Regions from separate parts of the Aeribacillus composti genome, predicted to be linked through region 3. Evidence: riboswitches for the same ligand, from Rfam matches in the RefSeq annotation. Region 3 holds a riboswitch; each other region holds the start of a gene.

Region 1 (4,469 bases), 630 kb from region 3:
TGGAAAAATTAATCTCATGATGAGACTCGTTTCTACGATTATCTCATTATTTATTTGAGATTTTACAGTTCAATAAACAATAAGGGAAATAAAGAAATCCCTTGCTCCTTTACATTAAGAAAGCGTTTATTTTATAATTAGTGTAAAACAAACGTTCGAGTGGATTCGCTATTTTAAGAAATATTTTCCGGGAAATATCGAGCCCTCTGGCGAATGGGAATGATTTTGTCGAACTTAGCTGAGAGCTTGTTTAAAAAAGGAGATGCTCTTAATTGATAAAAATTAAGAAAATTGTTTTGCATATATTACAGATGCGTTTGAAAGCCCCATTTTCTACTAGCTATGGAGACATTCACGATCGCGAATTGTTGATCGTAGAAGTAAAGGATGATGATGGTGCAGCCGGTTTTGGAGAAGGGGTTGCTTTTTCCACTCCATGGTATACAGAAGAAACCGTGAAAACAACTGTGCACATGATCGAAGATTTCCTCATTCCGATTTTATCAAAGACGTCGTTTCATCATCCTCGTGAGTTGGCTGAATCGTTTCGTTTTATTCGCAGAAATTATATGGCAAAAGCGGCTTTGGAAGGTGCCGTGTGGGATCTATATGCAAAACAGCAAAATATACCTCTTTCACAAGCTCTCGGGGGAATGAAAAAAGAAGTTGAAGCTGGGGTGAGCATCGGTATTCAGCCGACAATAAAAGATTTAATCAGTCTTATTGAACAATATCAGGAGGAAGGATACAAGAGAGTAAAAATAAAGATTAAACCCGGTTGGGATATTGAAGTAGTTAAGGAAATACGGAAGCATTTTCCGAACTTGGATTTAATGGCTGATGCGAACAGTGCCTATACATTAAAAGATATAAATCATCTAAAACAATTGGATGAGTTTCAATTAATGATGATTGAGCAGCCTCTTGCGCACGATGATATTGTGGATCATAGCAAACTTCAAAAAGAATTGGACACACCGATCTGTTTAGATGAAAGTATTTGTTCCTTCGAAGATGCTCGAAAGGCTGTTGAACTTCGAAGCTGCAAAATTATGAATATAAAAATCGGCCGTGTTGGCGGTTTGACAGAAGCAAAAAAAATCCATGATTTTTGCAAAGAGCAAAATGTTCCAGTTTGGTGCGGAGGGATGCTTGAATCAGGGATTGGACGGGCCCATAATATAGCCTTAGCGACACTTGAACAATTCACACTGCCAGGAGATATATCCAGTTCATCTAAGTATTGGGAAGAAGATATTATTGAACCGGAAATATCGGTTTATAATGGAAAAATTGCCTTGCCTGATAACCCGGGGATCGGTTTTCATGTAAGCCGTGAAAAATTAAAAAAATACACTGTTGAAACGAAAGTATTTACCCTATAAACAAAATCATCCTCTGCATGTTTTGCAGAGGACTATTTTATTTATTTTACAACCAATCTTGGCGCCGCCATAATGAGAATAACAGTAACGACAGCGCATAATACAAAGGCTCCTATCATCGTAATGCCGTTTACGATCAAAGAATAAACGACCGCTGACATTCCTTCTGGTGCATATTCTCCGAAGAAAAAGACACCGCTGATAAAATGCCAAAAATAACGTGCAAAAGCTCCGATGAAGACGCCAAAGATGATGAAAACAAGAGCAGAGCTTTTCTTTCCATCTTTCAGCTTATTTTGGATAGTTTTGCTGAAAAGACCGGCTAAACCGATAAAGGAAAAAGCTAGAAAATAGTCGATGAAGCCTTGAACAGGCGTCAGGATGTATGCATCACCTAATACAATTTGCAATAATCCCCATAAAAAGCCGGAAATGAAGCCAATCTTTGCACCGGATCGAAACGATAATATGAGTACAGGCACCATGGCAATGGATATAGAAATGGCTGATGATAATTGAATGGAAGGGAGAAGATCAAGTATAACTGCCAATGCTGCAAAGATTGCTGCTTCTATTAATAGTAATAAGCGATTTTTTTCCAAAAATAAAACCCCCTGTATATTATTTGCTATCAACAAATATCCATAAGGGGGAAAAAGGCTGTATCATGGATCAGTATACTTCCACATCCCTACGCTAGCATTAACTAACAGGTTCAAAGGGTCTGGACGAAATATCCGTCCACTCTCAGCATATAGCTCCCCTTGTGGATCTGTTGATATTCGAATCTTATGTCTATCATAATAGACTATAAGAAAATTGTCATTCTTTTTTCGCTATATTCAAATAAATTTAAACACGATAAAGCTGAAATGCAGCCTTTGGACAAAAAGTAATGAAAAAAGGGCGTTAACAATAAGAACTTTTTTCAGAATGGGGGTTTTGGTTTGAATCTTAATCGTGAGCGTTATGAAGTAGTGGATGTGGTGCGGGGGGCTGCGATATTTGGCATTTTACTTGTGAATATGGCGCATTTCAGCTATCCAGATGTATATTTATACCAAATAGGCAGCGAAAATTTTTTTACTGAAACATGGAGAACATGGGATTTTCTAACGAAAAATATTTTGGAAATATTTGTACAAATGAAGTTTATTACAATGTTCTCATTATTGTTCGGATTTGGAATCATCATCATGGAGGAACGGGCTTTAGGAAACGGCAGGAACTTTGTTTCTATATATATACGCAGACTGGTGGTGCTTTTTGTATTTGGACTAATTCATTCATTTTTCATCTGGGATGGAGACATTTTAATGGATTATGCTGTGCTGGGGTTTCTTCTCCTTTTTTTCCGGAAGTGTTCCTGGAAAACCCTTTTGGTATGGACTGTATGTTTATTTAGTTTATATTTGCTCCTTATTGGTTTGATGACGGCTGTATCCAATGGTGAGGATGCTTTTGTCCAAAAAAGAGAGCAGGCTGCCTTACTGGAAGAGGAGGCAAGAAACGCAATCCATTCATATCAAAACGGAAGTTTTACTGATATTTTCCATCAGCGTATTCATGATCGGCTTTTTTACATGTCTATGTCTGGCATGTGGCCTTTTCAACCGCTTGTCTATATAATAAACATGCTCCCATATATCAGCATGTTTTTAGTTGGCATGATATTTGCGAAACAAAAGCTTTTTCAAGAACCGGAGAAGCATCGAAGGTTATTAACAGCCATCTGGTTTTTCGGGCTTATCATTGGGCTTCCGTTAAATATTTTTGCGGTCACCGCTAAAAATAGTTTTTACATGGTGTTCGGTGCACCATTTCTCATGTTGTTTTATGTGATCTCTCTCATATTTTTATATTTTCACCCAATCTGCCGGCAAATTGTTAAGAAGATTGCGCCTGTTGGACGCATGTCATTGACAAATTACATCATGCAATCTGTTATTTGTACATATATTTTTTATCATTACGGATTGGGATTGTACGGTAAAGTATACCCCTTCGCCGGTTTTTGGCTTGCACTCGCAATTTTTGCCGTGCAGCTTATCATCAGCCATATTTGGTTTAAATATTTTCAATTAGGGCCGTTGGAGTGGGTATGGAGAACAGCGATGTATTTCAAGCGCCAGCCTATTCGCATGAAAAAGGAAGTTTCGAAGCATAATAACAGATCAAGATGAATTGTAAAAATGTAGTTTCAAATCTCAGATTTTGAGTTTATGATAGCTCTTTCTTTTTGAAAATAATTTATAGAATGATGGAACAAAGGAGTGTCTAGGCAACATGTTTCTACAAGCAATTTTTATTTTTTTGCTGCAATTATTGTATGTACCAGTATTGACGATCCGAACTATTTTGTTAGTGAAAAATCAAACAAAGGCTGCTGCTGGTATAGGTTTGCTAGAAGCAGCGATTTATATTGTCGCTTTAGGAATAGTTTTTCAAGATTTATCTAATATTTACAATATTAGTGCATATATTGTCGGTTTTGGTGCAGGGCTGTTGTTGGGCGGTGAACTGGAGAAAAAGCTGGCTTTTGGATATGTAACATACAATGTGAATTTAATGGATAAAAATTCCGAATTAGTAAAAAAATTGAGGGAGGCTGGTTTTGGGGTTACGGTCTTTCAAGGAGAAGGAATGAATTCGATCAGGTATCGTTTGGAAGTTGTTGCTCAACGCTCTCGGGAGGAAGAATTTTTAAACCTTGTCAATGAAATAGAACCAAAAGCGTTTTTAAGCTCGTATGAAATTCGTTCTTTTAAAGGCGGATATTTAACAAAAGCGATGAAAAAGCGGGTAAAGCGTTTAGAAAAAGGACGAACATAACGGTCGAAGGGAGGGTGAAGCGTGGATATATTTGCAAAAATTGCTGAGGATCGGATCAAAAAGGCATATGAAGAGGGAGAGTTTAAAGAACTTCCCGGGATGGGGAAGCCTCTCCCGCATGACGATTTGTCTGATATTCCGGAAGAACTCCGAATGGCTTATCGTCTTTTGAGAAACGCCGGAATGGTCGATCAAGAAAATGACTTGAAAAAGGAACTATTAACTATTCAAGATTTACTAAAATGCTGTGAA
Region 2 (4,469 bases), 1.5 Mb from region 3:
CAATTTGATCACCATCATTTAATGTCTGGATACTGTATTGTTCTTTTGAAACAATTTCACCATTTCGTTCAACGACAACAATTCTTTCCTGTAATTGAAAAAAGTTCAGCAAATCTTCAATGCTTCGAACACTATTCTCCACTTCCATCTGCTGGCCGTTGATGCGAAGTTTCACCGTTTCATCACCTCCCTTTCGCATCAGAAAGCAATCTGTTTAAAGAAAAGGTATGAATATAACGCTCATATTGATTCGTTTTCAAAATCATGTCTTTTACGATCAAGCTTGTAATCGGCGCTAGAAGAATGCCGTTTCGATAATGGCCGGTCGCAAAAAAGATCCCCTCATGCTCCGGGTGCTCGGCAAAATACGGCCAGCCGTCAGCTGTTTGCGGCCTGAGCGACGACCAAGCACTAACGACCGGTTCAGACCCGATTTCTGGCATAATTTTCTGAACCTTTATCATTAATTCGGATACTCCTTTGACTGTCGGATGCGTATCCCAGTCGTTTTCATAAGAAGTTGCTCCAATAATAACGGTGCCGTCTTTTTTCGGTACGATATAACAGTGCTCGTAAAACACTGTTTTGTTGATCACCAGTTTTTTCGGTTTTATGGCTAAGCATTCTCCTTTAACGGGCTTCATTGGATTTCTCAGCCCCAGCTTTTCAAAGAAAAAGCCACTCCAAACTCCGCTTGAAACGACGACTTTTCCACATATAAAAACTCCTTGGGAAGTGACAAGCTTGTATGCTTTTCCCTCTTTAATCACGTCGAAAACAGGACATTGTTCAAAAATAGATGCACCATATTTTCTAGCGCCTTTCGCATATGCGTGGCAAACAGATGAACCTTTCACTTGGCCGTCATGCTTAAGCCAAAGAGCTCCCGCAATGTCTTCAGAAACATGTGGCTCATTTGCCAGTACGTTTTCCCTTGAATGCCATTCTAGTTCATTCTCATCTGCGAGCGATTGCAGAAAGCGGCCTTCTTCCTCAGTAAATGCAAGCCGATACATGCCTTCCTGCACAAGCTCAATATCCACACCAGATTGCTCCAATAATTCTTTTGCAAGGCTCGGATATAAATTTCGGCTCTCTAAGCATAGCTCAAAAAATATGTCTCTTTTTTCATTTTCAGAATGGGCACCCAGCATTCCTGCTGCAGCGGATGTCGCTTTACCTCCGATTTCGCCGCTTTCAAACACGGCGGTCTTCAGCCCTGCTTTTGATAGCTCATAGGCGATCCCTTGGCCGATGACCCCTCCCCCGATGATTCCAACATCAAAAACGTTCATTTTAAAAAGCTTCCCCTTTCCTGAAAAGTTTGGCAGCGCTCTCTGGATCTTTCGAAGAAAAGATATAGGACATAACGGCAATACCGCTTGCTTTTTTTTCTAAAACCTTTTGCATATTATCAGGCGTGATCCCACCGATGGCGATAATAGGAATATTGACGTGTCCAACGATTTTCCTAAGCAAATCTGTTCCCTTTGCCGGAAGTCCTTTTTTACTGTTCGTTTCAAAAACGTTTCCGAAAAAACAATAGTCTGCTCCGTCTTTTTCTGCTTTTACCGCTTCATCTAATGAATGGACGCTGACACCGGCTTTTATTTGCGGAAAAGCGCTTTTCACTTTTTTTACCGGCAGGCCGGTTCCCGGAAGATGAACATTTTGAACGCCTGTTAGGAGCGCAACATCGAGCCGATCGTTGATAACAAGCTGTTCTCTCCTTATCCCGTTTGCCAAAAGCTGTTCTACAAGATGAATGATCTCACATGGTCTTTTATTTTTTTCTCGTATATGAACGTAATCAACATGATCTGATATGGACAAAATTATGCGTATTAGCTCGTTGACCGGTTTTGTTCCGTCTGTTACGGCATGAAGTTCCAACATTGTACATTCCTTTCATGAGAAAGACGCTCACACTCGTCTTTCAAGGTTCAAAACTGGAAAGCAGCTGTCCAAGGGTGAGACTGGAAACAATAAAAAACCACCTTCCTTGCTGGAAAGTGGTAATGGAATATCAGACATATGTTTCAAATTCCCACTTCCCTACGCTGGCATCATCCAGATCAGGTTCAAAGGGTCTTAAAGTCAACACTTTAATCTCAGCCTTTCCAAAGGCTCCCCTAGTGGATGCTTATTAAATTTTCATACTAATTTCATGCTATCACAATTTGTTTTGTTTGCAAATATTATTTGCTAAATTCCAGCTCATCTTTTAACTCATTTACATATTTGCGGGAACCCGTTACAATCAAGCGGTCCCCTTTTTTCAATTCGGTATCGCCGTGAGGCACAATGGAATCTTCACCTCGAAAAATCCGGACAAAGATACAATCTCCTGTAAACGGAAAGTATCGAAGCTTCATTCCATCATATTTTCGGTTATTCATATTAATTTGATAAAGAGAGTTGTCTTGGTTTGTTAAGATCCGCATAACGCCAGGCGATTCGATCAAAGCCCTGAGCAGCGTTTTTGTTGACAGCATGACGGAAAATACGCTGATCCCCTTTTCTTTTAATGCTTGATCCAACTCCGGGGAAGAAATTGAGGCGATGACCTGTTCTACGCCGCATTCTTTTGCATATGTCGCAATTTCCGCATTTCTTTCTTCATCCCCAGTAGCCACTATTACTATATCAGCTTCCATTATGTGGTGTTCATTCAATGATTCTATCGAATAGTCTTTCAATTCTTCAATTTTAAACACCGATTGAGCAGTCCCGTTTTCAATTTTGTCTTGCTGTGTATGATATACGGTTGCTTCATACAAATTTTTGTCCAATTCTCTTGTGACTGGAAGGGTCATTTGATTTGCACCAATAAAAGCAATTTTCTTTTTAGGCTGCACCGCCATTTTTTTAGGGAATAATTTTTTAAATCCTATCGGCGTGATAATGCTTGTTAACACGGCAACTACTATTAGTGCGTCAGCCATTTGCTTATCAATCAGTTCGATTCGCTGTCCAATTTCAGCTGCCGCAATAACTAATGATAAAGTAGCAGTCAACAAGAACGCCGCCGCAATCGTTGTATTCGTATCATACCATTTTCTCAGCACAAAAACGGGAATAAACTTTGAGATCAAGAGGGCGAGAAATAACAAAGGAATTAACAAAAGAAGGTTCGGATCTTTGATCAATTCCCATAAATCCAATTCCACCCCTATCATGACAAAAAAGATCGGGATTAAAAAACCGTAGCCAAACGAATCTAGCTTTTGCACCAAGTCTGAATTAGGCGATAAAAGCGAGACTAAAACTCCCGCAAGGAAGGCGCCTAAAATATTTTCTGCCCCAAGCGTTTCCGATAAACCTACAAGTGCGAGAATTAACGTAAAAACCGCCCTTGTTCCAATTTGAACCGTTCCTTTTGACATCGATTTAATAAAGGATCGACTTTTAAACCTTTTGCCAATGAAGTAAAGCAGTACGCCTGCTGCAAACAAAAGAAGCAGAAGCCACGTATTGCTTTCTCCTTCGCTGTTTAAGGAGACAAAAACCGCCAGCAAAATCATGGTGACAAGGTCGGCTATGACAGCCACCAGCAAAATAATTTGGCCGATGGTTGTTTTCATAATTTGCTCGTCTTTCAGCGTCGGCACTACTACTCCTAAAGAAATCGTTGAAATCACTAACGTCATGAAAAAGGCATTGCGGATAAATCCCATCCACATTAACAAATACGATAAAAGTAATGAAACAACGAAAATGCCAAGAAAAACAATTGACGCAACCAAAAAAGTATGAGGAGCTTTTTTTCCGTTGGACAGCTTTTCTTCTTTTTTCTTCTCTTTGGAGAAAATGGTGAAATCAATCTCAAGCCCGCTTAAAAACATGAGAAATATAAATCCCAGCGTTGAGAGAGTTGACAGCCATACATCTTCTTGCACTAAATTAAATCCCGTTTTCCCGATGATTAATCCGACAATAATTTCCGCAACGACGACAGGAATGAATGCCAGTTTGAACCGATGCAGCAAAATCGGGGTTAAAAAAGCGCCTACCAACACGATGACAAGAGAGGTTACTGCATGTGATTCCATATTACGCCTCCTTTAGCTAATTTTGTTAGAGCAAATAGTTCATAAATAGTGTCGCCATGCCAAAATAAATCAAAATGCTGATCATATCATTAATCGTTGTAATAAATGGACCGGAGGCCACAGCCGGGTCAATACGAAGCCTGTGCATGACAAGAGGAACAAACGCCCCGGCAATTGTCGCAACAGTCAGCGTTGACAATATGGAAAGACCCACTAGCAGTCCTAAGAAAAATTTCTGCTTCCAAATAAAAATTGTCAGTGCAACAACAATTCCGCATACTGTTCCGGTAATCAAGCCGGTTCCAGCTTCTTTGAGAATAATTTTCCACACGCGTTCGGAAGTGCCTTCGCCTGTTGCAATTCTTCTTACGGCAACAGCGAGAGCTTGTGTTCCTGTATTTCCAGCCATCCCTGCAA
Region 3 (4,469 bases):
TCGCTCCTTCTGCCGGCAAAGTTTCGTCATGATATTCGCGTGCCCGTTCAGGATCGAGAGAAAGATTAAATTGGTCGTTCCAGCGAAATTCAAAACGGGCTTTTGATAAAGCATCATCCCTTATTTGGGCGCCTGGATGCCCTTTTGCCAAATCTGCGGCATGGGCTGCAATTTTATAAGCAACAACACCTTGGCGCACATCCTCTTTATTGGGAAGGCCTAAATGCTCTTTCGGAGTTACATAACATAGCATGGCCGTTCCGTACCAGCCGATCATGGCTGCTCCAATGGCTGACGTAATATGATCATAGCCGGGAGCAATATCGGTCGTTAATGGACCGAGGGTATAAAAAGGAGCCCCCTTGCAAATTTCATTTTCTAAATCAACATTTTCTTTAATTTTATGCATCGGAATGTGCCCAGGGCCTTCGATCATGACTTGGACATCATGTTTCCAGGCGATTTCCGTCAATTCACCGAGCGTTTTCAATTCGGCAAATTGCGCTTCATCATTGGCATCTCGAATAGATCCGGGACGCAAGCCGTCACCTAATGAAACGGCAATATCATATGTTTTTAAAATTTCGCAAATCTCTTCAAAATGAGTGTATAAAAAGTTTTCTTGATGATGCGCCATACACCACTGCGCCATGATCGAACCGCCGCGGGATACGATTCCGGTCGTCCGGTTGACGGTCAAAGGGATATAGCGAAGCAGCACGCCGGCATGTATAGTAAAATAATCGACCCCTTGTTCTGCTTGCTCAATTAATGTATCACGGTAAATTTCCCATGTTAACTCTTCAGCAACGCCATTTACTTTTTCGAGCGCTTGGTAAATCGGGACGGTTCCAACCGGCACGGGCGAGTTGCGGATGATAAATTCTCTTGTTGCATGAATTTTTTTTCCTGTTGACAGGTCCATAATTGTGTCAGCGCCCCAGCGGATGGCCCAAAGCATCTTCTCAACTTCTTCTTCGATTGACGATGTTACAGCTGAATTGCCAATGTTGGCATTAATTTTTACATGAAAGTTCCGGCCGATGATCATCGGTTCACTTTCCGGGTGATTAATGTTGGACGGAATAATGGCCCTGCCGGCAGCGACTTCTTGACGAACGAATTCAGGATCCATGTTTTCACGAATCGCCACAAACTCCATCTCTGGGGTGATGATCCCCTTTTTTGCATAGTGCATTTGTGTAACGACAGCACCTTTTTTTGCTTTGAAAGGCTTTCGATGAAAAGGTGTGGCAATATTGTGATCTTCCCAATTGCGAAATCCATTATCCTCAGGCTTTACCTGGCGCCCGTCATATTCTACAACATCATGACGGTCTAAAATCCACTGTTTGCGTACAGCCGGCAAACCTTTATGAATATCTGCCTGAAAATCAGGATCTGTATAGGGACCGCTCGTGTCATAAACCTTTACAGGTTCATTTTCAAACGTTCCCGCTTCCGTTTTCGTGGGAGTTAATTGAATTTCCCTCATCGGAACCCGAATATCGGGTCTTGACCCAGTCACATAAATTTTTTTGCTTGCTGGAAACTGCATGTTTTCGAAATAATGTTTCATTTTTCTCCTCCTCCATTTTTTTATCTGAAGATGTGCATAGAAAAATAGGAGGGGAGATGGGATGTGAAAAATAAAAACGGGTTCGCTTTAGCACGAACCCGATCAATTCAATATAGAAAAAGAAGGCAATACAAATACTCCCGCTACCTACTTCCCTACGCTGGCATCATCCAGATCAGGTTCAAAGGGTTGAAGAACTTCAGGCGCGTTCTTCTCTCAGTCCAGCTAATTGGACACCCCTAGTAGATGGTTATATATTTTTTTTAATAGTAACATAATATGAAAAATAATGAAAATATTTTTTCGTTTCATGTATGTTTGCAGAATTGTTGATTTTTGAAACTTTCTGCGCAATTGTCCGTAATAATATTAGGCAAAAAATAAGGGGGGAGAGGCCTGAAATCAAACAATAAGTTTTTCGCTATTTGCGCTCTGCTGCTCATCTTGTCGATTATTTGTGCGTCTTTTGATGCCAAATCAGCTGAAGGGAAAACCGTTTATTTTATTCCGATTGAAAATACAATTGAAAAAGGGTTGGTGCATTTTATTAAACGATCCATTCAGGAGGCGGAAAAAGAAAAAGCGGATGTCATTGTTTTTGAATTGAACACTCCTGGCGGTGCTTTAGAGGCAGCGATAGAAATAGGTAAAATGATTATGGATACAGATATCAAAACAATCGCTTATGTAAATAAACATGCGATTTCCGCAGGGGCTTATATAGCATTAAGGGCTGATCAAATATATTACCATCCTGGCGGTACCATTGGGTCAGCAGCTGTCATTGACTCCAATGGCAATGCTGCAGAAGTAAAAGTGCAATCGTTTTGGAAAGCAGAGATGAGAAATGCTGCTGAGGTTCATGGCAGAGACCCTATGTTCGCTGAGGCGATGGTAGACAGCAGCTTGGATATGCCCGAATATGGTGCAGAAAAAGTAGAATTACTAACATTAACAGCAAAACAAGCGATGGAAGTCGGGTATGGTGAAGGCATCGCCAAAAGCCGGGCAGAGCTTTTGAAATCGATCGGAATGGAAGGTGCAAAAGTCCAGGAGACTGAGGAGACGTTTGCTGAAAAAATAGCCCGTTTTGTAACAAACATGTATACCATTCCGATATTATTAACGATTAGCGGTTTAGGGTTTGTGTTAGAATTGTACACTCCTGGGTTTGGCATTCCTGGTTTTATTGGACTATTGGCGCTGTTTTTGTTTTTCTTCGGTCATTTTATTGCAGGGCTTGCGGGATTGGAAACGGTTGTTTTGTTCGTGCTTGGGGTTCTGCTTATAATTGCAGAATTGTTTGTTCCAGGAGGAATTATTGGAGCAATCGGTTTTCTTTCAGTCCTTTTAAGTTTATTTTTAGCAGCTGATCATATAGGACATATGGCGGTTTCTCTTTTTATTGCCGGTTCCATTTCGATATTCACAATATTCATTATGTCAAAGGTGATTGGTAAGCGTATGAAATGGTTTAAAAAAATTATTTTAAATGATTCAATCAGCACGGAGAAAGGTTATGTATCCAATCAAAATCGTACAGATTTAATTGGGAAAACGGGTGTAACTGTGACTGCTTTACGGCCGGCAGGAACAGTAATGACCGATGGAGAGGAAAGATTGGATGTTGTGACAGAAGGGACGTATATTGAGAAAGGAAAAAAAGTGAAAATTGTTAAAGTAGAAGGCTCACGAATTGTTGTGAGAGCTATTAATGAAAATGAATAGGAGGTAGGTATGTCACATGGATGTATCATTTTTTCTTTTACTAGGTCTTATCGTATTAGGTCTTATTTTGCTTGGCATTTTGTTCTCTTTTGTGCCGATTATGCTTTGGATTTCCGCTCTGGCAGCTGGCGTTCGCATCAGTATTTTGACTCTTATTGGAATGAGGCTGCGCAGAGTCATTCCAAGTCGAGTGATCAATCCGTTAATTAAAGCGCATAAAGCCGGCCTTGATGTCACAACAAATCAATTGGAAAGCCATTATTTAGCAGGAGGAAATGTCGATCGAGTTGTCAACGCATTAATTGCAGCTGAAAGAGCTAATATTGAATTGAGCTTTGAACGTTGTGCTGCGATTGATTTAGCGGGAAGAGACGTGCTTGAAGCCGTTCAAATGAGCGTAAATCCGAAAGTAATCGAAACCCCGTTTATTGCAGGGGTTGCCATGGACGGAATTGAAGTGAAAGCAAAAGCCCGCATCACGGTGCGAGCCAATATCGACCGGCTTGTTGGCGGTGCCGGGGAAGAAACGATTATCGCACGTGTAGGTGAAGGAATTGTCAGCACCATTGGTTCTTCTGATGATCATAAAAAAGTGCTGGAAAACCCTGATATGATTTCGCAAACAGTTTTAAACAAAGGACTCGATTCAGGAACAGCCTTTGAAATTTTATCCATCGACATCGCGGACGTTGACATCGGCAAAAACATCGGTGCGATCCTGCAGACAGATCAAGCGGAAGCAGACAAAAACATCGCGCAAGCTAAAGCGGAGGAACGCAGGGCGATGGCGGTGGCAAGAGAGCAGGAAATGCGCGCTAAAGTTGAAGAAATGCGGGCAAAAGTTGTTGAGGCGGAAGCGCAAGTTCCGCTGGCAATGGCGGAAGCTTTAAAATCAGGAAATATTGGAGTTATGGATTATATGAACATCAAAAACATTACTGCTGATACAAATATGCGTGATTCTATCGGAAAAATGACAAAAAACTCTGCTGGTGATGAAGAAGAATGATCTTTCTGTCCATCAAAGGAGGTGTCATATGGAAATATTTGAAAATCCGCTGTTCATTGTTATTTTAATCGGGATTATTTCTTCTTTGTTTGGCAGAAATAAAAAAGATCAAGAGCAGCAGAAAAAAAGGAAACAAGCAGCAAAACAAACAAA

What was found. A riboswitch is a leader RNA that binds a small molecule or an ion and turns the genes downstream of it on or off. The one in region 3 is predicted to bind thiamine pyrophosphate.
Region 1: it holds a riboswitch for thiamine pyrophosphate, as region 3 does, so the genes downstream of both, thiT (energy-coupled thiamine transporter ThiT) here and thiC (phosphomethylpyrimidine synthase ThiC) in region 3, are expected to answer to the same signal.
Region 2: it holds a riboswitch for thiamine pyrophosphate, as region 3 does, so the genes downstream of both, tenI (thiazole tautomerase TenI) here and thiC (phosphomethylpyrimidine synthase ThiC) in region 3, are expected to answer to the same signal.

What each region holds. Positions count from the first base shown of each region.
Region 1 is NZ_CP134501.1:3,274,853-3,279,321, reverse strand. Features, by position in the region: gene RI196_RS16015 (carbon-nitrogen hydrolase family protein) at 1-12, shown strand, start outside; gene menC (o-succinylbenzoate synthase) at 276-1,385, shown strand; gene thiT (energy-coupled thiamine transporter ThiT) at 1,427-1,987, opposite strand; TPP riboswitch at 2,057-2,160, opposite strand; gene RI196_RS16000 (DUF418 domain-containing protein) at 2,333-3,568, shown strand; gene RI196_RS15995 (DUF2179 domain-containing protein) at 3,672-4,217, shown strand; gene RI196_RS15990 (DnaJ family domain-containing protein) at 4,239-4,469, shown strand, end outside.
Region 2 is NZ_CP134501.1:1,098,976-1,103,444, reverse strand. Features, by position in the region: gene thiS (sulfur carrier protein ThiS) at 1-175, opposite strand, end outside; gene thiO (glycine oxidase ThiO) at 183-1,295, opposite strand; gene tenI (thiazole tautomerase TenI) at 1,297-1,896, opposite strand; TPP riboswitch at 2,036-2,144, opposite strand; gene RI196_RS05535 (monovalent cation:proton antiporter family protein) at 2,199-4,052, opposite strand; gene mgtE (magnesium transporter) at 4,078-4,469, opposite strand, start outside.
Region 3 is NZ_CP134501.1:2,645,851-2,650,319, reverse strand. Features, by position in the region: gene thiC (phosphomethylpyrimidine synthase ThiC) at 1-1,579, opposite strand, end outside; TPP riboswitch at 1,715-1,830, opposite strand; gene RI196_RS12905 (NfeD family protein) at 2,024-3,307, shown strand; gene floA (flotillin-like protein FloA) at 3,324-4,316, shown strand; gene RI196_RS12895 (YqfB family membrane protein) at 4,345-4,469, shown strand, end outside.